DNA from 3 places in the Streptosporangium sp. NPDC049046 genome. Region 2 is predicted to be linked to each of the others. Evidence: riboswitches for the same ligand, from Rfam matches in the RefSeq annotation. Region 2 holds a riboswitch; each other region holds the start of a gene.
What was found. Region 2 has a riboswitch for S-adenosylmethionine ahead of thrC (threonine synthase). Riboswitches for the same ligand answer to the same signal wherever they lie in the genome.

Region 1: it holds a riboswitch for S-adenosylmethionine, as region 2 does, so the genes downstream of both, AB0B96_RS12935 (glutathione S-transferase C-terminal domain-containing protein) here and thrC (threonine synthase) in region 2, are expected to answer to the same signal.
Region 3: it holds a riboswitch for S-adenosylmethionine, as region 2 does, so the genes downstream of both, AB0B96_RS11975 (aminotransferase class V-fold PLP-dependent enzyme) here and thrC (threonine synthase) in region 2, are expected to answer to the same signal.

The regions. Positions count from the first base shown of each region.
Region 1 covers NZ_JBEZEZ010000008.1:9,447-16,404, forward strand. Annotated here, with positions in the region: gene AB0B96_RS12925 (ABC transporter substrate-binding protein) at 1-146, opposite strand, end outside; gene AB0B96_RS12930 (FAD/NAD(P)-binding protein) at 143-1,900, opposite strand; gene AB0B96_RS12935 (glutathione S-transferase C-terminal domain-containing protein) at 1,897-2,832, opposite strand; SAM riboswitch class IV at 2,872-2,984, opposite strand; gene AB0B96_RS12940 (DUF402 domain-containing protein) at 3,037-3,558, shown strand; gene AB0B96_RS12945 (ABC transporter permease) at 3,579-4,328, opposite strand; gene AB0B96_RS12950 (ATP-binding cassette domain-containing protein) at 4,406-5,368, opposite strand; gene AB0B96_RS12955 (TetR/AcrR family transcriptional regulator) at 5,469-6,206, shown strand; gene AB0B96_RS12960 (enoyl-CoA hydratase-related protein) at 6,364-6,958, opposite strand, start outside.
Region 2 covers NZ_JBEZEZ010000033.1:60,786-67,743, reverse strand. Annotated here, with positions in the region: gene AB0B96_RS34095 (S1 family peptidase) at 138-1,682, shown strand; SAM riboswitch class I at 1,964-2,104, shown strand; gene thrC (threonine synthase) at 2,119-3,408, shown strand; gene AB0B96_RS34085 (MoaD/ThiS family protein) at 3,431-3,706, shown strand; gene AB0B96_RS34080 (cold-shock protein) at 4,065-4,265, shown strand; gene groL (chaperonin GroEL) at 4,726-6,351, shown strand; gene AB0B96_RS34070 (YncE family protein) at 6,816-6,958, shown strand, end outside.
Region 3 covers NZ_JBEZEZ010000007.1:141,024-147,981, reverse strand. Annotated here, with positions in the region: gene AB0B96_RS11985 (acyltransferase) at 1-504, opposite strand, end outside; gene AB0B96_RS11980 (NADH-quinone oxidoreductase subunit D) at 708-1,892, opposite strand; gene AB0B96_RS11975 (aminotransferase class V-fold PLP-dependent enzyme) at 1,910-3,208, opposite strand; SAM riboswitch class IV at 3,261-3,376, opposite strand; gene AB0B96_RS11970 (TerC family protein) at 3,618-4,565, shown strand; gene AB0B96_RS11965 (cytochrome P450) at 4,585-5,784, shown strand; gene AB0B96_RS11960 (SAM-dependent methyltransferase) at 5,805-6,839, opposite strand.

The sequences.
Region 1 (6,958 bases), on a different contig from region 2:
TTCTCCGCGACGTGCTTCTGCACGGCGTTCTGTACGGCGTTGTTCTGTACGGCGTTGTTCTGTACGGCGTGTTGTGCGGCGTTGTTCGGTACGGCGCGTCCGGCCGGCTCGACGACACGCCGGGTATGGCGATCGGGGTGGTTCACGCGACGTGCCGTCTGATCTGGGTTCCGGCGGCCTCGGAGAGCACGATCCGGGCGAGGGCGTCGGCGTGGCGGAAGAGCGGGGCGTTGAGGCGGGGCCTGGCGAAGCCGGCGGTGGCCCTGCCGCCCACGACCCAGGGGCCGAGGGCGAACCTGCGGGGGTGCGGGCTGCCTGACCTGTCGAGCAGGCGGCGGTCCGCGGTCCGCACGTTCACCAGGCCCGACTCCTCGTCGAGCTCGCCGCGGTCGCGGAGCGCGCTGATGAGCGGGTCGACGGCCCGGCTCACGCTGGGCGCGGGCAGCCGGGCCTCGACGAGGGTGGTGGCCGCGACGCCGCCGGGCACGGTGGGGCTCTGTGCCCGCCAGCGTCCTTCATGGTGGTCGACCTTGAGGTTCGCGCCGAGGAAGGTGACCACTCCGGCCCTGGCGAGGGCGCGCATCTCCTCCAGCCGGGGTCCCGGCGGGCCGCTCGCGACGTAGCTGAAGAAGCCGCCGAACCACGGGTCGGAGATGCCCAGCTCGGCGAGGACGCCGTAGACGGAGAGCAGTCCGAGGATCATGGCGTGGTCGGCGCTGTGCGTGGGGTCGGAGCGCCGTTCCAGGTCGACGGCGAGATAGCCGTGCATCCACTTCTGCAGGCCCGCGTGGTCGCCGAACCGGATGCCGTCCAGCGGCCGGTCGAGCCGGTCGAAGTCGAGCCGGTCCGGGTGCCGGGGCACGGCCTGGCGGATCAGCTTTCGCATCCCGAGGCTGCGCCACTCCTCGGCCGCGAAGCCCTCCTCGAACTCCTCCCAGCCCAGCTTGACGCGCTTGGGGTGGGCGGTGATGAGCTCGTGGTAGTACGCGAAGGCCAGTTCCTTGGCGACCAGGGGCCACACGTCCCTGCGGAAGTCCCACGGTCCCTCGCCCAGCGCCTCGCGGGTGAGGAAGCGCGGCACCGGCGGGCGGGCGCCCTTGAAGGAGTAGCCGGTCTTGGAGTGGTACGGCACCCCGCGCCGCGAACCCACGTGCAGGAGAGGCTCCTGCCCGCTGGGCAGGTAGACGAGCTCCCCGTCGTACTCGCGGACGAACCGGCCGCCCCGGCCCGAGGTGAGCAGCACCATCAGGTCGACGAAGGCGAGCCCCATCCCCCGTACGATCACCGGCTCCCTCGCGGGGATGCCGTCCAGGTCGAGGTCCGCCGCGTAGCCGGTGGGTAGATAGCGCAGCCCCGTACGTGTGGCGAGGCGGGCCAGCGTGCCCTCCTCGCTCGTCGGGGTCACGTCGCCGTGTCCCTGGGCGAGGATCACCGCGTCGACCTCGATCGTCCCGCCGTTCTCCAGCTTCACCGCCTGGCCGCCGGGGACGTCGGCGAGGTCGACGGCGCGGGTGGCGTGCACGTGCACCCGGACGCCGCGCGGCGCGGTCGCCACCGTGTGGCGGAAGACGTGGGAGAGGTAGCCGCTCTGCGCGGGGCGGGTGGCGAACCTGCCGGGGTCTCCGCCGAGCCATTCGGCCAGCGTGGGACCAGGGCGGATCGGTCCCTCGCACCGCACCGACTCGTCGGTGAAGAGCGTCACGTCGGCCGCGGTGGAGTTCATCCAGAGCAGGTCCGGCTGGTCGCGCCGCCAGACGCGCCCGCCGCCCGGCGGGTGGGGGTCGATCACGTGGACGTCCAGCGACGGCCAGCCGAGCAGGTCGGCGGCGTTGGCGCAGATCCGCTCCACCAGGCAGGTGCCCGTCGGTCCCGCGCCGACGACGGCGATCGAGGCGCTCATACGGCGGCTCTGCGGTGCGGCTCGTCCCAGTCGGCGTACAGCGGCTCGACCGGGACACGCCAGGGGTCGGTCTCGCCGCGGAAGGGGGAGATGACGGTGAAGTCGGTGTTCTCGCGGAAGGCGGGGTGGGCGTACAGGTCCCTGGCGTAGGCCCACAGGTTGGTGAAGACGGTCAGCGGGCGCTCGCTGATCCTGGCCGCCGGGTTGTCGCTCAGGTCGAAGCGGAGCAGGGTCGGCCAGAGCCGTACGTCCGCCTCGGTTATCCCCGAGCCGAACAGGTACCTGCGGTCGGTCAGCCGGTCGTCCAGCTCGTCCAGGAAGGCGATCACCTCTGCGCGCGCCTCGGTGTACGCGGTCTCGGTGGCGGCCGACGCCACGCGGCCCGCCGCCGTGTTGACGATCTCGTAGATCCTCGTGTTGAGCTCGTCGATCTCCGGCCTGAGCTCCTCGGGGTAGAGGTCGGCCTCTGGGTCGCCGCCGAACCGGGTGGCGAGGTCGATCGTGATGTCGGGGAAGTTGTTGCTGACGATGCGGCCGCTCGTCCTGTCCCACAGGACCGGTACGGAGACGTGCCCGTCGAAGCCGGGCTCGGTCGTCTCGTACGCCTGCCGCAGGGTGGTGAAGCCGTTGACCGGGTCGGCCCCGCGCCGCTCACGGAAGGCCCACCCGCGTCCGTCGCGCTCGTCGTCGACGTAGGAGAGCGAGACCACGTCCTGGAGTCCCTTGAGGGAGCGCACGATGGCGGCGCGCTGCGCGTACGGACAGACGGCCGCGACGTAGAGGTGGTAGCGCCCCGGCTCGGCGGGAAAGGCGGTCGTGCCGATCCGCCCGGTGAAGGGGTAGCGCAGGCCGGGCCTGCCACCGGGCCGGTAGTGGCCGTGGGTGTCGAGGTCGACGGGGCTCGCGTGGTTCAGTGTGCTGCTCTTCGGCATCTGGCGCTCCCGGACATGTCGTGGTGACCCCGGTGAGGGGGTCCGCGCTTGCGGCACGCCCACCGTGCCGCCTGGTCTCCCCCGGGGGCACCCCGCCGCGGTGCGAGGGTTGCCGGTCAGCCAGCCGGGGCTTCGCACTGACACTCTTAACCTATTTAGAAGGTAGGAAATACATAGATCTCTGTCAAGCCTTAATGTCGGGGAATGTCCTATGAGAGCGTGAACGTGGTCTACCGCAAGTACGACGGGTCACTGCACTGGCACCACCGCGGCCTGCTGCTCGGCGAGGACGAGCACGGGGTGTGGACGGGCTGCGTGGCCAACTCCAGCGGCCACAAGGGCGACGGCCCCGCGGTCGCCTGGCCGCATCCGTTCGTGATGCTCTTCCCCCGCGACGCCTGGTGGACGGCCGCGTTCAACACGGCACCGCACAAGCACGAGATCTACTGCGACATCTCCACGGTGCCGCGGTGGAGCGACGGCCAGGTCACCATGATCGACCTCGACCTCGACGTGATCAGGGTCCGCGAGAACCTGCTGAAGGGCCGCCGGAGCCGGGTCTTCCTGGACGACGAGGACGAGTTCGAGGAGCACCGGGTCAGGTACGCCTACCCGCCCGACGTGGTCGAGAGCGCCCGCGCCTCGGCCGCCTGGCTGATGGAGGCGGTCACCACCCGCACCGCCCCCTTCGGGGACGCGCCGCACTGGCTCACCCTGGTCAGCTGAGCGCGTCCCCTCCGGCCACCTCAGGCGCGGTTACGGAACAACCTGCCGGACAGCAGCGCCGAGACCAGCAGGAAACCGCCGCACCAGGCCAGCGCCTTCCACGGGTCGCTCCCCACGGGCGTGTCGAGCAGCAGGCCGCGCACGGACTCGATGATCGGCGTGGCCGGCTGGTTCTCCGCGAACCCGTGCAGCCACGCGGGCATGGTGTGGACCGGGACGAAGGCGCTGCTCGGGTAGGGCAGGAACATCACCGCGAAGGTGAAGCCGCCCGCGGCCTCCGGCGTCCTGGCCAGCAGGCCGACCACGGCGGAGACCGCGGAGACGGCCAGGACGAACACCACCAGGATGCCCGCCGCCGCGGCCCAGCCCGCCAGGTCCGCGTCCGCCCGGAAACCGAGCAGGAAGGCGACGACGAACACGATGACGAGCGAGGTGAGGTTGCGCACGGTGCTGGCGGCCACGTGCCCGCCCAGGAACGCCGCCCCCCCGATGTCCATCGACCTGAACCTGTCGACGATCCCCCGGCTCATGTCCTGGCTGACGGCGACCGCGGTCAGGGAGGCGCCGTAGGAGGCGCACATGACGAGGACGCCGGGGACGGCGTAGGTGACGTAGTCGGTGCCGGTCTGGATCGCGCCGCCGAACAGGTAGACGAACATCAGCATGATCATGACGGGCAACAGGAACGAGGTGATCAGCGCGTCGAGGTTGCGCAGCGACAGGCGGACGGCGCGGTCGGTCATGACCGGCCAGGCGACGAGCTCAGACACCGGCCCGCCCCCCGCACTCGACCACGGGACCGGACACTCGCCGCTCCTCGCTTGTCGAGACGTCCATCACCGTGAGGTCAGACACCGGCCCGCTCCTTGTCCGTCGGATTGTCCGTCAGGTTGTCCGTCAGGGCGAGGAACGCGTCGTCGAGCGTGGCGCCTCGCACGGTGAACCTCTCGACCGCGGAACGCCCGGGATCCACCTCGTCCAGCAGGGCGCGGATCTGCGCGGCGCTCCCGTCGGTGGCCGCCTCGACGGTGAGCCTGGCGGGATCGGCGTGCACGGCACGCGCACCGAGCAGGCGCGTCACCTCGGCGAACGAGCCGGCGTCGGCCAGTACGAGGTTCAGCCGCCAGGCGGCGACCCTCGCCTTGAGCTCGTCGGCGGTGCCCTCCGCCACCACCCGTCCGCCGTCGAGCAGCGCGATCCTGCCGGCGAGGCTGTCGGCCTCCTCCAGGTACTGGGTGGTGAGGAAGACCGTCGTCCCCGAGTCGGCGAGGCGGGTGATCACCTCCCACATCGCCTGCCTGCTCCGCACGTCGAGCCCGGTCGTCGGCTCGTCGAGAAAGATCACCGATGGTGCGCCGACGAGCCCGGCAGCCAGGTCCAGGCGTCGCCACATACCACCCGAGTACGTGCCGACCCGCCGCTTTCCCGCCTCTACCAGGTCGAACCGCTCCAGGAGCTCGGCCGCCCTGCGGCGGGCCCCCGCGCGTGACAGGCCGGACAGGCGGCTCATCATCCGGAGGTTCTCCTCGCCGGTCAGCAACTCGTCGACCGCCGCGTGCTGGCCGGTCAGGCTGATGGCGCGGCGCACCCGGCGGCGGTCGCGGACGATGTCGAACCCGGCGACCGTGGCCCGTCCCCCGTCCGGCCCGACCAGCGTCGCCAGGGTGCGTACGGTCGTCGTCTTGCCCGCCCCGTTGGAGCCGAGCAGCGCGTACACGCTCCCCCTGGCGACGCGCAGGTCGACGCCCTTCAGGACGGCGACCCTGCCGTAGGACTTGGTGAGGCCGACCGCCTCTATCGCTGTATCCACTACCCCTCCTGTGTATGGCGTACGCTCTACTGTTTATGACATACACGATATTGCGTAAGGTATACACTCACAGAAAAGGACGGTCAAGCCCGGGAGCGCGATGGAAGTGCCGGAGAGCGTGGAGATCGCCTGGGGCCTGCGCGAGCGGCCCGGCAAGGGCCCCAAACGCAGCCTGAGCCTGGAGCACATCGTGGAGGCCGCCCTGCGGGTGGGCTCCGCGGAAGGGCTCGCCGCGGTCTCGATGAGCAAGATCGCCGCCGAGCTGGACGTCTCCACGATGGCGCTCTACCGCTACGTCTCGTCCAAGGGCGACCTGCTCATGCTCATCACGGACGCGGTGCTCGGCCCGCCTCCCCCGCTCCCCGAGCAGGGCGACGACTGGCGTCAGGGCGTCCACCGATGGGGCGCCGCCATGCGCGTCGCCCTGCAGCGACACCCCTGGTCGCTGCGCATCCCCATCACCGGACCGGGCATCATGCCCAACCACGTCGCCTGGCTGGAGACCGGACTGCGCTGCCTGCGCGGCACCGGACTGGACGCGGACACGAAGCTCGCGGCGCTGCTGCTGGTCAACGGCTTCGTCAGGACCGAGGTGGCGCTCCTCGCCGACCTCCAGGACGCCCACCGCACCTCCCAGGTCACCGACGAGGAGGCGTTGTCCGGCTACGGCAGGTCACTCGCCAGGCTCACCGACGCCCAGCGCTTCCCCGAGATCCACGAGCTTCTCGAAGCCCGGGTCTTCGACAAGCCGGGCGGCGAGGACGACGAGTTCGCCTTCGGCATGGAACGCATCCTCGACGGCCTCGCGGTGCTCGTCACCGAAAAGCCACCCACCTGATCGTCGGCGACCGCACACCGCCCACGCCGTGACCGAACCCCGCGCCCTCCGAGGCCGCCCACGTCACGCCCCCGTGCGCGCCGGAAACCCGGTGGCGTTCCTGCCCGGTGAGCCGAATGCCGCCGGACACGCCATCGGAGCCCACGAGGCTGCCGGGCTACAGCGGCGGGAAGTCAGGGGCGCGGCGCTCGACGAAGCTCGCGACGCCCTCGACGAAGTCCGGCCGGGCGAAGGAGTCGGCCATCAGGCGCTTCGCGGCCGACTCCGACGCCTCCAGGCTCTGCTGCCAGTCACCCCAGACCTGACGCTTGATCACCGCCATCGAGGCCGGGGAGCTGTGCGTCGCGAGCTCGCGGGCGTAGGCCAGCGTCTCCTCCATCAGCCTCTCCCCCGGCACCGACCGGCCGGCCAGGCCCAGCTCGTACGCCTCGGCGCCAGTGAAGGTGCGGCCAGAAAGCAGCAGGTCCATCGCCCTCGCCTGACCGGCCAGGCGGGGCAGGATCCACGACATGCCGTACTCGGCGATGAGGCCGCGCCGGGCGAAGGCAGTGGTCCACTTCGCCTCGGCGGCCGTGAAGACCAGGTCGCAGAGCAGGGCGTGGACCATGCCGAGCCCGGCGCAGGCGCCGTTGACGGCGGCGATCACCGGTTTGCGGATCGTGGTCGGGAAGGTGGTGGGACGCGGGTCGGGTCGCCCCGCGTAGGAGCCGTCCTGGAGGGCGGTGAGCGTCTGGAAGTCCGCACCGGCGCAG
Region 2 (6,958 bases):
GCGAACACCTTCCGCGTGGCGCGCGGCTCCGGTCGCCTTGCCTGACCTAGAGTGGCGTTGCCCGCGTCACGTGATCAATTGGTGACATGTGGTGGTCTCCCCTCGTGCTTCACAGGCAAAGGTCGAGGAGAATCCACATGTCCCGCAGACACGCCCTCATCGCATCATGCGCCCTGACCGCCGTCACGCTCACCTTGGCCGCCGTGCCGGCCGGTGCCGAACGCCGGGTGGCGGACGCCCCGGTCGCTCACGCCGTCCCGTCCGCCGACGCGGCCGTGCCGGTCGCCTCGGCCACGCTGAAACCGCCGCCTGGCATGGTGAGGGCGCTCGCGCGCGACCTCCGCCTCACCCTCGCCGAGGCCAGTGAGCGCCTGGCGAACGAGGCACGCTTCGCCCCGATCGCGGAGCAGCTGGTCAGGAGGCTCGGTCCCCGTCTCGGCGGCGTCTGGCTCCGGGGAGCCACCGCGAACAATCTGGTGACGGCCACCACCAGTGCCACCGACATTCCCTCGATCCTCGCGGCGGGTTCCGAGGCCGAGGTCGTCTCCAGGCCGCTGGCGGAGCTCGCCGCGATCCAGACCAGGCTCGACGCCGCCAATACCTCGGCGCTCGTGTCGAGTACTCGCTTCATCGACGTGAAGAGGAACAAGGTGATCGTCCTCTCGCCGAAGCCCGACGCGGCCGAGAGCTTCGTCGAGAGCACCGACGTGGACAGGGACGCGGTGATCGTGCTGACCTCCAGCGAGACCCCCTTGCCCCTGTACGACCTGGTGGGCGGCAACGCCTACTACATCGGCACCTCGGAGCGCTGTTCGATCGGCTTCCCCGTGTTCAAGGGCACCCAGCCGGGCTTCGTGAGCGCGGGCCACTGCGGAAAGCCCGGCGACACCACCACCGGCTTCAACCGAGCCCCTCAAGGCGTCTTCCAGGGATCCACCTTCCCCGGCAACGACTACTCCTGGGTCGCGGTCAACGCCGACTGGACGCCCACCCCGGCGGTGGACAACGGCGAGGGCGGCACCGTACCCGTAGCCGGCGCCCGGGTCGCCATCGAGGGGGCCTCGGTCTGCCGGTCCGGCTCCACCACCGAGTGGCACTGCGGCCTCATCCAGCAGCGCGGCGCCAGTGTCACCTACCCTCAGGGCACCGTCTCGGGAGTGACCCGCACCAGTGTCTGCGCCGAACCCGGAGACTCCGGCGGCTCCTTCATCTCCGTCGACCAGGCCCAGGGCGTCACCTCCGGTGGCTCCGGCAACTGCGATGAAGGCGGCACCACCTACTTCCAGCCGATCGGCCCGATACTCAGCACCTACGGCCTGACCCTGAAGACCACCACCGGGGGCGGTTCGACGCCGCCGCCGGTCGCGGGAGGCTGCACCGGTTTCCCGAACATCTACACCGGTACCCTCGCCGACGGCGCGTCCGCCTACCAGCCGAAGGGGCGTTACTACAGGTCGACCGCGGGGGGCGTCCACGCCGGTTGCCTGGCCGGCGCCGACGGCGTCGATTTCGACCTGTATCTGCAGAAGTGGAACGGCAGAAGCTGGGCGGTCGTCGCCACCTCGGACGGTCCGGGGCCCGACGAGAGCATCTCCTACACCGGCACGCCCGGCTACTACCGCTACCGGGTGGTCTCCTCGTCCGGCGCCGGCGCGTACACCCTGAGGTTCAAGGTGCCGTGACCGCCCGCCGGACGCCGCTCGCGGGGCGCGTCCGGCGACGACCGGAAGGGGTGAGGCCCCCGCAGGGCGGACGATCACCGAGGATCGTCCGTCCGGCGGGGGCCTCACCTGTCCTTTCACCTGTTTTTCCAGCCACGCCGCCTGTCTCGGGGGCGGAGGAACGGATCCGGCTGTCCGCTGGATAACACGCCTTATCTCGCACAGTGAGACATGAAGTCAGGAGGGCGGCAGGGCGGGGTAGAGTGCTCAAGACCTGCGCGTCAGGTTTCCAACTGAATATCTGCTCATCCAGAGGGGTGGAGGGACCGGCCCTGCGAAGCCCCGGCAACCATCCCGGTTCACGACCCGTGATCTGAACGAGGTCGACCGGGACAGGTGCCAATTCCGGTCTGTGACCAGGGTGGTCCAGACGAAGATGAGGGAAAGGCCTCGCTTCATGGCGCTCGCAACCACTGAGAACACCACCTCCTCCGCTCGTGCCGACGGCGCGCGCGACCGGCGCTTCGGCCCCGCCGTGGCGCTGTCCTGCCGGGAGTGCGGTGCCCGCTACGACCTCGGCCCCAGCTTCGCGTGTACCGAGTGTTTCGGGCCCCTTGAGATCGCGTACGACTTCGGGCGGGTGACCCGGGAGCGGATCGCCGAGGGGCCGACCAACATCTGGCGCTACCGCTCGCTGCTGCCCGTCCCCGAGGACGTGGCCGCCAAGCCCAACATGGCACCCGGCTGGACCAAGCTCGTCAACGCCGGCAACCTCGCCCGCGAGCTGGGCATCCGCTCGCTGCACGTGAAGGACGACTCCGGCAACCCCACCCACTCCTTCAAGGACCGCGTGGTGGCCATCGCCGTCGAGGCGGCACGCAACTTCGGCTTCCACACCCTCTCCTGCTCCTCCACCGGCAACCTGGCCGGCGCCGTGACCGCCGCCGCCGCGCGGGCCGGGCTGGACGCCTGCGTGTTCATCCCCTCCGACCTGGAGCAGGCCAAGATCGTGATGGCCTCCGTGTACGGCGGCAGGCTCATCGGCATCGAGGGCACCTACGACGACGTGAACCGCTTCTGCTCCGAGCTCATCGGCGACGAGCTGGGCGACCAGTGGGGCTTCGTCAACGTCAACCTCCGCCCGTACTACGCGGAGGGTTCCAAGACGCTCGCCTACGAGATCGCCGAGCAGCTCGGCTGGCGCCTTCCCGACCAGATCGTCATTCCGGTCGCCTCCGGCTCGCAGCTCACGAAGATCGACAAGGGCTTCAAGGAGCTGATCGCGCTCGGCCTGGTCGAGGACAGGCCGTACAAGATCTTCGCCGCCCAGGCCGAGGGGTGCTCCCCGGTCTCCTCCGCCTACAAGGCGGGCCACGACGTGATCCGGCCGGTCAAGCCGGACACGATCGCCAAGTCGCTCGCGATCGGTAACCCGGCCGACGGACCGTACGTCCTGGACATCGCCCGCCGCACCGGCGGCGCGGTCGAGGACGTCACCGACGCCGAGATCGTCGACTCGATCCGGCTGCTGGCGAGGGCCGAGGGCATCTTCGCCGAGACGGCGGGAGGCGTCGTCGTCGGGGTGCTGCGCAAGCTGGTCGCCTCGGGCACGCTCGACCCCGACGCCGAGACCGTGGTCCTCAACACCGGCGACGGTCTCAAGACCCTGGACGCGGTGGCCGCGGAGGCGCGCCCGACCGCAGTGATTCGACCCTCTCTTGACGCATTCCGTGCGGCTATCGCCTAGAAATCGTGAAAGGTACTGAATTATGAGCGTTTCTGTGCGGATTCCGACGATTCTCCGGACTTACACCGATGGTGCCGCCGAGGTGAACGGAGAAGGCGAGACCCTGCGCGATGTTCTTCAGAAGCTCGACGCGGACTTCCCGGGGATCGGTGCCCGGATTCTCGATGAATCGGGAAAGATCCGACGTTTTGTCAATGTCTACGTGGGGGATGAGGACGTCCGTTTCGCCGACAACCTCGACACGGCGACGCCCTCCGGTGTTCAGATCTCCATCATCCCGGCGGTGGCCGGAGGCTGACTCCTCCGCCCTGACGCGGCCCTGACCGCCTCGCGTCGCACCGCGTCATCCCCAGGGGCACCCGCGAATCCACGGCACCCGCCCGGCTCCGGCCGGGCGGGTGCCGTGTTTTATGACAGAAGCTCATATTTGCCGCGTACACGAATAATGTAACCCCTGACTAACCAGCAGTGATGATGAAACTTTCTCCTCGTGATAAAAGCTCTCGTAAAGAGGTAGTTTGGTGCTTGACTCTGTTGCCCGACCGCTTCCCACAGGTATGGTCGGAACGATCGACGTGGCGAAGTCCGCCCCGGAGATTGGGGACTTCGCGAGAGGAATGGGCGTCGTCCTTTAAGACCAGTAAGAGGAGTCGCAAGTGGCGCAGGGCACCGTCAAATGGTTCAACGCGGACAAGGGCTACGGCTTCATCGCGGTAGACGGTGGTAAGGATGTGTTCGTCCATTACTCCGCGATCATGATGGATGGCTACCGCGCCCTGGAGCAGGGGCAGCGGGTCGAGTTCGAGATCACCCAGGGACAGAAGGGTCCCCAGGCGGAATCCGTCCGGGCGGTCTGACGCAGCCGTTTCATGAATTCGCAGGGAGGAATCGGCGGGTCCCGAGGTGTCGCGGTCCGCTGAACCCTCACCGCCCAGGCCCGGCTCGCCCTCATCCGGCGAGCCGGGCGTTCGTGTCGTTCGGGCATGCGCCAACGACGGCAATGACGGCAGTGACCCCAAAGGTGCCAATGCCTCCCAAAGGCCCCGATGATGACCCATCGCGTACGCCGACGTGACGCGGGATCTTCGCGGACGTGACGAGAAGCTGAAGATCGTCCCACGCGCGGCCCAGGTCAACGGGGCGCGGCTTGCACTCGTCGGGGTAGAGTGCTAAACAGATTCTTGGCACTCACGCATAGAGAGTGCCAATCCTGGATCGAGGCGATGGGGCCCGCCGAACGGAGTCGTGGGCCCACATGCCGTCGCGGGCGTCGGCTCGGTCCGGTGTAAGCCACCCTTTCTCTGGGAGGTTAGCCGTATGGCAGCCAAGATGATCGCGTTTAACGAGGACGCCCGGCGCGGTCTCGAGCGCGGCATGAACCAGCTCGCGGACGCCGTCAAGGTGACCCTCGGCCCCAAGGGCCGTAACGTCGTGCTGGAGAAGAAGTGGGGCGCCCCCACCATCACCAACGATGGTGTCTCCATCGCCAAGGAGATCGAGCTCGAAGACCCGTGGGAGAAGATCGGGGCCGAGCTCGTCAAGGAGGTCGCGAAGAAGACCGACGACGTCGCGGGTGACGGCACCACCACCGCCACCGTGCTCGCCCAGGCTCTCGTACGCGAGGGTCTTCGCAACGTCGCCGCCGGCGCGAACCCGATGTCCCTGAAGAAGGGCATCGAGGCCGCCGTCGAGCGCGTGTCGGAGGAGCTGTCCAAGCTCGCCAAGGACGTGGAGACGAAGGCGCAGATCGCCTCCACGGCGTCCATCTCCGCGGGCGACCCGCAGATCGGCGAGATGATCGCCGAGGCGATGGACAAGGTCGGCAAGGAAGGCGTCATCACCGTCGAGGAGAGCAACACCTTCGGTCTCGAGCTTGAGCTCACCGAGGGCATGCGCTTCGACAAGGGCCTCACCTCGATGTACTTCGTCACCGACCCGGAGCGTATGGAGGCCGTCCTCGACGACCCGTACATCCTCGTCGTCAACTCCAAGGTGTCCGCCAACAAGGACCTGCTCCCGGTTCTCGACAAGGTCGTGCAGGCCGGCAAGCCGCTGCTGATCATCGCCGAGGACGTCGAGGGCGAGGCCCTGGCCACCCTGGTCGTGAACAAGATCCGTGGTCTGTTCCGCTCGGTCGCCGTCAAGGCGCCCGGCTTCGGTGACCGTCGCAAGGCGATGCTGGGCGACATCGGCATCCTGACCGGTGCCCAGGTCATCAGCGAGGACCTCGGCCTCAAGCTGGAGTCCACCACCCTGGACCAGCTCGGCCGCGCCCGCCAGGTCATCGTCACCAAGGACGAGACCACCATCGTCGACGGTGCCGGTGACGCCGAGCAGATCGCCGGCCGGGTCAACCAGATCCGCGCCGAGATCGACAACACCGACTCCGACTACGACCGCGAGAAGCTCCAGGAGCGTCTGGCCAAGCTGGCCGGCGGCGTGGCCGTCATCAAGGCCGGTGCCGCGACCGAGGTCGAGCTCAAGGAGCGCAAGCACCGCATCGAGGACGCCGTTCGCAACGCGAAGGCGGCCGTCGAGGAGGGCATCGTCCCCGGCGGTGGCGTGGCGCTGCTGCAGGCCGGCGCGAAGGCGTTCGACAAGCTGGAGCTCTCCGGCGACGAGGCCACCGGTGCCGCGATCGTGAAGAAGGCTCTGGAGGAGCCGCTGAAGCAGATCGCGGTGAACGCCGGTCTTGAGGGCGGCGTCGTCGTGGAGAAGGTGCGCAACCTTCCCGCGGGTGAGGGCCTCAACGCCGCCACCGGCGAGTACGTCAACCTGTTCGAGACGGGCATCATCGACCCGGCCAAGGTGACGCGTTCCGCGCTGCAGAACGCGGCGTCCATCGCGGCGCTGTTCCTCACCACCGAGGCCGTCATCGCCGAGAAGCCCGAGAAGGCCGCGGCCGCCCCCGCCATGCCCGGCGGCGGCGACATGGACTTCTGAGTCCAACCGCTTTCACATAAAAGAGGCGACCCCGAGATCTCGGGGTCGCCTCTTTTGGCATCTCCGTCCACCACCTGCCGCCACACCTTCTGGAAAGGTCTCCGGCGTGCGCACAGGAGAGGCCGTGAGCCGCGGAGTCCGACCCGGCGGGGACCCATGCGGAGCCGCGTGAGGGGAGGCGGCCTCGAAAAGGTCGGGGCCAAGGAGGCGCGGCCGCTTTCATGCCGTCCGATCGGCCTCGGCGCTGTCGGGCAATGAAAGGACAGGACGGGTGGAATGGGGGCCCAAATAGGTGTGTCGTGTCCCGAACACGACGTCGTGCGGTCATAGAACGAGATGCTCGTTGCGGCAGCAGGGTTCTTGACGGCACGACGGTAGGCGGGGGAACGATGAAGCGTAACCGGTGGAAACCACTCGGTTGGTCACCCGAGGACGGGTGGCGATCGCGTGTCCTTCCCGTCGTGATGGCGCCGGTCGTCGTGGCCGCTCTGGTGGCGCCGACGACCGCGGACGCGGTGGCCTCACCACCGAACAACGTCGCCTACGTGACCAACTCGCAGTCGGACAACGTGATGGTGATCGACACGACGACGAACAAGGTCGTCGC
Region 3 (6,958 bases), on a different contig from region 2:
CCAGATCAGGGCGAGCACGTCGTAGTGCCGGTGCAGCCAGAGCGAGATCGGCAGCAGGGCGATCAGCACGAGGTAGACGCCGATGAACCAGAGCGGGCTGATGACGAGCAGGACCACGCGGCCCATCCACTCGATCCCGAACGCCCACGTCACGATCACACCGAACACGATCCAGGTCCCGGCGAGCGCGAGCGCGGGGATCGCGAGACTCCGGATGCGCCGCCACACGAAGGTGCCGATGCCGACCCCGCGCTCGCAGGCCCGGTTCCACGACAGGAGGTGGACGTATCCGCCCACGTAGAAGAAGAGCGGCAGCACCTGCAGCAGCCAGGTGAGGATCCACAGCCCCGAGGTGAAGCCCAGCGGGCTCGTCGGCGAGGGGCCGTCGGGCCCCCACTGCAGGATCGTGAACGCCCAGTGCCAGACGACCACGACGATCAGGCTGAGCGCGCGCAGCCAGTCGACGTAGCGGTCCCGCCGCGGCCCGTCCGTGGCGGGAGGCACCTCGGCCGGTACGGAATCCGAGGTCGCGGTGCTTCCGGAGCGGCTCTCGGTGGTTTCCGAAGTCCCAGAGGTTCCTGGTGTCCCTGGTGTTCCGGGGGTTTCCCGGGATTTCGAGGCGGAGGGCGCGGGAAGAGGTGTGGAGGGTACAGGGGTCGCCCTCTCCTGGTCTCCGCCGGATTCGATCATGCGGTTGCAACCGTGCCTTACTTGTCGATGTCGCCGACGACGAAGAACATCGAGCCCAAAATGGCGACCATGTCCGAGACCAGGTGGCCGGGGAGCATCTCGCGCAGCACCTGGACGTTGTTGAAGGAGGCCGAGCGGAGCTTCATCCGCCACGGCGTCTTCTCCCCGCGCGAGACCAGGTAGTAGCCGTTGAGGCCCAGCGGGCTCTCCGTCCAGGCGTAGGTGTGGCCCTCGGGCACCTTCAACACCTTGGGCAGACGCTGGTTGACCGGCCCCGGGGGCAGGTCGAGGAGCCGCTCCACGCAGGCGTCGGCCAGGTCGAGGGAGACCTTCACCTGTTCGAGCAGCACCTCGAACCGGGCGTGGCAGTCTCCCGCCGACCGGGTGACGACCTTCACCGGCACCTCGCCGTAGGCGAGGTACGGCTCGTCCCTGCGCAGGTCGAGGTCGACGCCGGAGGCGCGGGCGATCGGGCCGCTCACGCCGTACTGCATGATCGTCTCGCGGTCGAGGACGCCCACCCCGCGCGTGCGGGCGAGGAAGATCTCGTTGCCGGCGATGAGGTTCTCGATGTCGGGCAGTCGCCGCCGCACGTCGGCCACGGCCTGGGCGACCCGGCCCGTCCACCCCGCGGGGATCTCCTCCTTGAGGCCGCCGACCCGGTTGAACATGTAGTGCATGCGCCCGCCGGAGATCTCCTCCATCACGGCCTGGAGGGTCTCGCGCTCCCGGAACGCGTAGAAGACCGGGGTGATCGCGCCGAGCTCCAGCGGGTAGGAGCCGAGGAACATCAGGTGGCTGAGCACCCGGTTGAGCTCGGCCATCAGCGTGCGCGTCCAGACCGCCCTCGCCGGCACCTCCATGCCGAGCATCCGCTCCACCGCGAGCACGACGCCCAGCTCGTTGGCGAACGCCGACAGCCAGTCGTGCCGGTTCGCCAGCACGATGATCTGCCGGTAGTCACGCACCTCGAAGAGCTTCTCGGCGCCCCGGTGCATGTAGCCCACGATCGGCTCGGCGGAGCTGATCCGCTCCCCGTCCAGCGTGAGCCGCAGCCGCAGCACACCGTGCGTGGACGGGTGCTGCGGCCCGATGTTGAGGACCATGTCCTCGGTCGCGAGGTCCTTGCCGTCCGCCCCCCGTACGGCCTCGGCTCCAGCCCCCATCCCCACGCTCAGCTCACGGCGCGCGCCTTCAGTCATAGGGCCATGCTGTCACGTCAGCCGCGCGAGGCAAGATCCCGCAGGGCGCCGATCAGTCGGTCGACGTGCTCGGAGGTGGTACCGATGCCGATGGAAGCGCGGACGGCGGAGGCGGTGACGTCGTCGCAGCCGCCGTCCTTGGCGCCCAGCAGGTGCCGTACGAAGGGGTGGGCGCAGAACTTGCCGTCGCGGACCCCGATGCCGTAGTCGCCGGACAGGGCCTCGGCGACCTCGCGGGCGGTGAAGCCGTCCACCACGAAGGAGACGATGCCGACGCGCGGGTGGTCCGGGCCCCACAGGGACAGCTCGTGGACGCCGGGGACAGCTGCGAGGCCCGCCCTCAGGCGCCGGAGGAGGTGCTCCTCCTCGCGGACCAGTGGGGTCCAGCCGGTGGCGGACAGCGCGTCGCAGGCCGCGGCGAGCGCGATGGCGCCCAGCACGTTCGGGGTTCCGGCCTCGTGCCGCGCCTCGGGGTCGTCGTGCCACTCGGTGTCGTCGTCGTTCACGGCCTTCACCGCCCCGCCGCCCCGCAGGTACGGCTCGGCGTCGGCGAGCCAGTCGGAACGGCCGATCAGCGCGCCCGTGCCGAACGGCGCGTAGAGCTTGTGGCCGGAGAAGACCACGTAGTCCAGGTCGAGGGCCGTCAGGTTGAGGCGGCGGTGCGGGACGAGCTGCGCGGCGTCGACGAGGACGCGGGCACCGTGGCGGTGGGCGATGTGGGCGAGCGCCGCGATCGGCCACAGCTCCCCGGTGACGTTGGAGGCGGCGGTCACGACGAGCAGCTTGGGGCCGTCGATCGAGGCGAGGGCGTCGTCGACGGCGCGGACGGCCTCGCCGGGGAAGGCGGGGGCCGCGAGCCGCACGACCCGCTCCCAGGGGAGCAGCGAGGCGTGGTGCTCGGTGTCGAAGACCACGGTGGTGGTGCCCTCGGGCAGGCTACGGGCCAGCAGGTTGGTCGCGTCCGTGGTGTTGCGGGTGAAGATCACCGAGTCGTCAGGGCGGGCGCCCACGAAGGCCCGCACCGTGTGCCTGGCCTGCTCGTAGCGGGCCGTGGTCAGCTGGGACGCGTACCCGGCGCCGCGGTGGACGCTGGAGTAGGCCGGGAGCGCGGCGGCGACGGCGGCGCTCACCGGCTCCAGACAGGGGGCGCTCGCGGCGTAGTCGAGGTTGGCGTAGCGGACGAGCCTGCCGCCCCTGACCGGGACCTCCAGGTCCGAGCCGAGCACGGCCGGGATCGGCCGGTCACCGGACGCGCGGGTCTCGGGGACGGCGGTGGTGGCCGGGGTGGCGGGGGTGCTGATCGTGAGGGTGGACACGCCATGGCTCCTTCGAGGTCATCGGACCCCAACCCATGGCATAGGTGCCTGGAGCCCGCGCTTGCCCGGCACACCTCGTGCCGGACCAGGTCCTCACCCGGGGCACCCCGCCGCGGACGCGAGGGTTGCCGGCCAGCGAGCCGGGGCTTGTCACTGGCACTCATGACCTACGGAGGCACTATAACCGACGTCCCGCGGTGGCCCGCAAGTCCGAAAGGTGATCGTCCCGGTATCCGGGGCAGGAGCGGGCGCCTGGGCGCGTCCGGCGAATTGACGGCGAGTTGTGATGAAAGGAAGGAACTCGGGGCCTTTCCCGGTCGTCCTGGAGTCAGCCGAAGAAGGTTCAGCCGGCTGGATGATCGCGCGTTCGAGCGTTGGCCGAAGAAATCGGCCGAAGAAGGAGAAGGCCATGGATTGGGTGACCAACCCCGAGATATGGATAGGTTTTTTCACCCTTGTCGCCCTGGAGATCGTCCTGGGGATCGACAACATCATCTTCATCTCGATCCTGGTGGGCAAGCTCCCGCCCGCGCAGCGTGACAGGGCACGCAAGATCGGTATTTCCGTCGCCCTGCTCAGCCGTCTGCTCCTGTTGTTCGCGCTGTCGTGGGTGGTGAGGCTCACGACGCCGATGTTCGAGGTCTTCGGGCAGGGGATATCGGGGCGCGACCTGATCCTGATACTCGGAGGCCTGTTCCTGCTGGGCAAGAGCGTCCACGAGATGCACAGCAGCCTGGAGGGGGACTCCCACCACTCCGAGGGCAAGGTGTCGGCGTCCTTCACCTCGGTGATCATCCAGATCATGATCCTCGACGTCGTCTTCTCGCTCGACTCGGTGATCACCGCGGTCGGCATGGTCGACGAGCTGGGCGTCATGATCGCGGCCGTCATCGTCTCGGTCATCGTGATGCTGATCGCCTCCGGGCCGATCAGCCGCTTCGTGGACCGGCACCCGAGCATCAAGATGCTCGCCCTGTCCTTCCTGGTGCTGATCGGCGTCGTGCTCATCGCCGAGGGGTTCGAGCAGCACATCCCCAAGGGCTACATCTACTTCGCGATGGCGTTCTCGCTGCTGGTGGAGCTGCTGAACATCCGGATGCGCGGCAAGGCGGGCAGGCGTAAGCCGGTCGAGCTGCGTTCTCGCTACGGTGCCGAGGACCAGTCGGGTCGTACGGACTCGGTGGACGGCACGGACCGGAAGGACCCGAAGGACTCGGTGGATCCTACGCATCGGGCCGGTTCGGAGGCGTCGGCGGCCGCGGTGCCTCAGGGGGTTCCGGCGAGCCGGACCGGTCCTGCGGGCGAAGTGGATGAATCACCCGAAAAGGGAAATTCGGACAAGCGGCCCGACTCCTGACCAGGATTACGATGTTTACGTGCGCTTTGATCCCTGGAATCCGGAATTCGTCGCCCACCCCTACGACGTCTACGACGAGCTGAGGCGGGAGCGGCCGGTCGGCTTCTTCGAGCCGACCGGCCAATGGCTGGTGGCGAGGCACGCCGACGTCAACGCGCTGCTGCGAGACCGCAGGCTCGGCCGGTCCTACCTGCACGTGGCCTCGCACCAGGAGCTCGGCAGGCCGGACGACCCCGAGTTCCAGGACCCGTTCTGGCGGGTGATCAGGGCAGGGATGCTCGACGTCGAGCCGCCGGTGCACACCAGGCTCCGGCGGCTGGTCTCGAAGGCGTTCACCCCCCGCATGGTCCAGGCCCTCCGCCCCAAGATCGCCCGCATGGCCGAGGAGCTCGTGGACGTCTTCGTCGAGCGCGGCGGAGGCGACCTGATCGCCGAGGTCGCCGAGCCGCTCCCGGTCACCGTGATCGCCGAGATGCTCGGCATCCCCGAGGCCGACCGGCACCTGCTGCGCCCCTGGTCGGCCGACATCTGCGGCATGTACGAGCTCCAGCCGTCGGTCGAGGCCCAGCACGCCGCCGTACGGGCGGCCGAGGAGTTCTCCGCCTATCTCGTCGAGCTGGCCCGCGCCCGCAGGGCCGACCCCGGTGACGACCTGATCAGCGCGCTCGCCCTGGTGGCCGACGAGGGCGACCGGCTCACCGAGGAGGAGCTGGTCGGCACCTGCGTGCTGCTGCTCAACGCCGGACACGAGGCCACCGTGAACGTCACCGGCAACGGCTGGTGGTCGCTCTTCCGCAACCAGGCGGAACTCGACCGGCTCCGCGCCGACCACACCCTGCTGCCCACGGCGATCGAGGAGCTGATGCGCTGGGACACCCCGCTGCAGATGTTCGAACGCTGGGTGCTCGAGGACGTCTCGGTGGGCGGGATCGACATCCCGCGCGGCTCCGAGGTGGCGCTGCTGTTCGGCTCGGCCAACCGCGATCCCGAGGTCTTCGCCGACCCCGCCCGCCTGGACGTGGGCCGGGCCGACAACCCGCACATCTCCTTCGGCGCCGGCATCCACTTCTGCCTCGGGGCACCGCTGGCCAGGGTGGAGCTGATCGAATCCTTCGGCGCCCTCCTGCGCAAGGCGCCGAAGATGGAACTCGTCACCGAACCCACCTGGGGTCCCGGCTACGTCATCCGGGGCCTCACCGCCCTCGATGTGCGGGTCTGAACCGGTCCGGAGCGGCGCTCTCAGTGGCGGCTCTGAGAGAGCCAGCCGAAGCCGCCGAGGCCGCCGGGGGCGATGAGCTCGGCCTCCTCGGAGGCCCTGGTGAGGGCCCGCAGGTAGCCGCGCGGGTCGTTTCCCGCCTGCTCGACCGGCGGACGGCTCCCGGTGACGCCCAGGGCGCGCAACGCCTCGCGCTGCGTGGTCAGCGCCGTCGTGACGGCTCCGGCGCTCTCGCCGGAGGCCGCGCAGGCGTCGAGCGCCACGTGGGCGGTGATGTCGCACGACCCGTCGGGCACGGGCGCGACCGTCGCTCCGTCCCGGTATCCGGCGAGCGTGCCGTACGGCGGCCGGTCGTCCAGAGCGTGGGAGTAGTCGATCGCGATCGCCCGGCCGCGCGCCAGCCGTACGATCACCGAGGCCCACGCCCTGTCGCGGGGCCTGCCGATCTCGGCACGCTCGCCGGGGGCCCGCATCCGCCACCAGCGGGCCAGCCACGCGAGATCCGCCTCGGAGGGGCTGTCACCGAGCCGCTCCTCACCGTTCGTGATGTTGACCAGGACCAGCCGGGGGCCGTCGGCCGTCTGCTCCACGATGTCGACGGGGACGTTGTCGAGCCACTCGTTGGCGATCACCAGCCCGTGGATCCCGTCCGGCGCGGCCTTCGCCCAGACGATCTCCTCGGGCAGCGCCGAAGGCCGGGGCGCCAGGTCGACCGCGGTGACCCGCAGTCTCGACCGGAGCGCGGACGGCGCCGCGGCGAGCACACCGGCCGCCAGCCTGCCCTCACCGGCGCCGATGTCGACCAGGTCGAGCACCTCGGGGCCGCCCAGAGCCTCGTCGATCGCGGCCAGCTCGCGCAGCACGGCCTCGGCGAAGACGGGGGAGGCGCCGACCGAGGTCCGGAAATGGCTGGAGGGACGCTCCCGGAGATAGAAGCCGCTCTCGCCGTAGAGGGCGTGCTCCATCGCGGCACGCCAGGTGAGCCACACGCTCTCAGACGCTACCCGCCGGGGCGAGGGAACGAGATCGACGCGCGCCGACGCTTCGAGTGAGTGCATGACCGCATTCTGTCATCGGTTTGCACGATCGTTGTTGACGCCACGTCGGCGCGTCGCCGTCCGAATCACCGTATGGGCCGGGTTTCCGGGCTCTTTCGTGGGTCACGTACGCTCCCGGT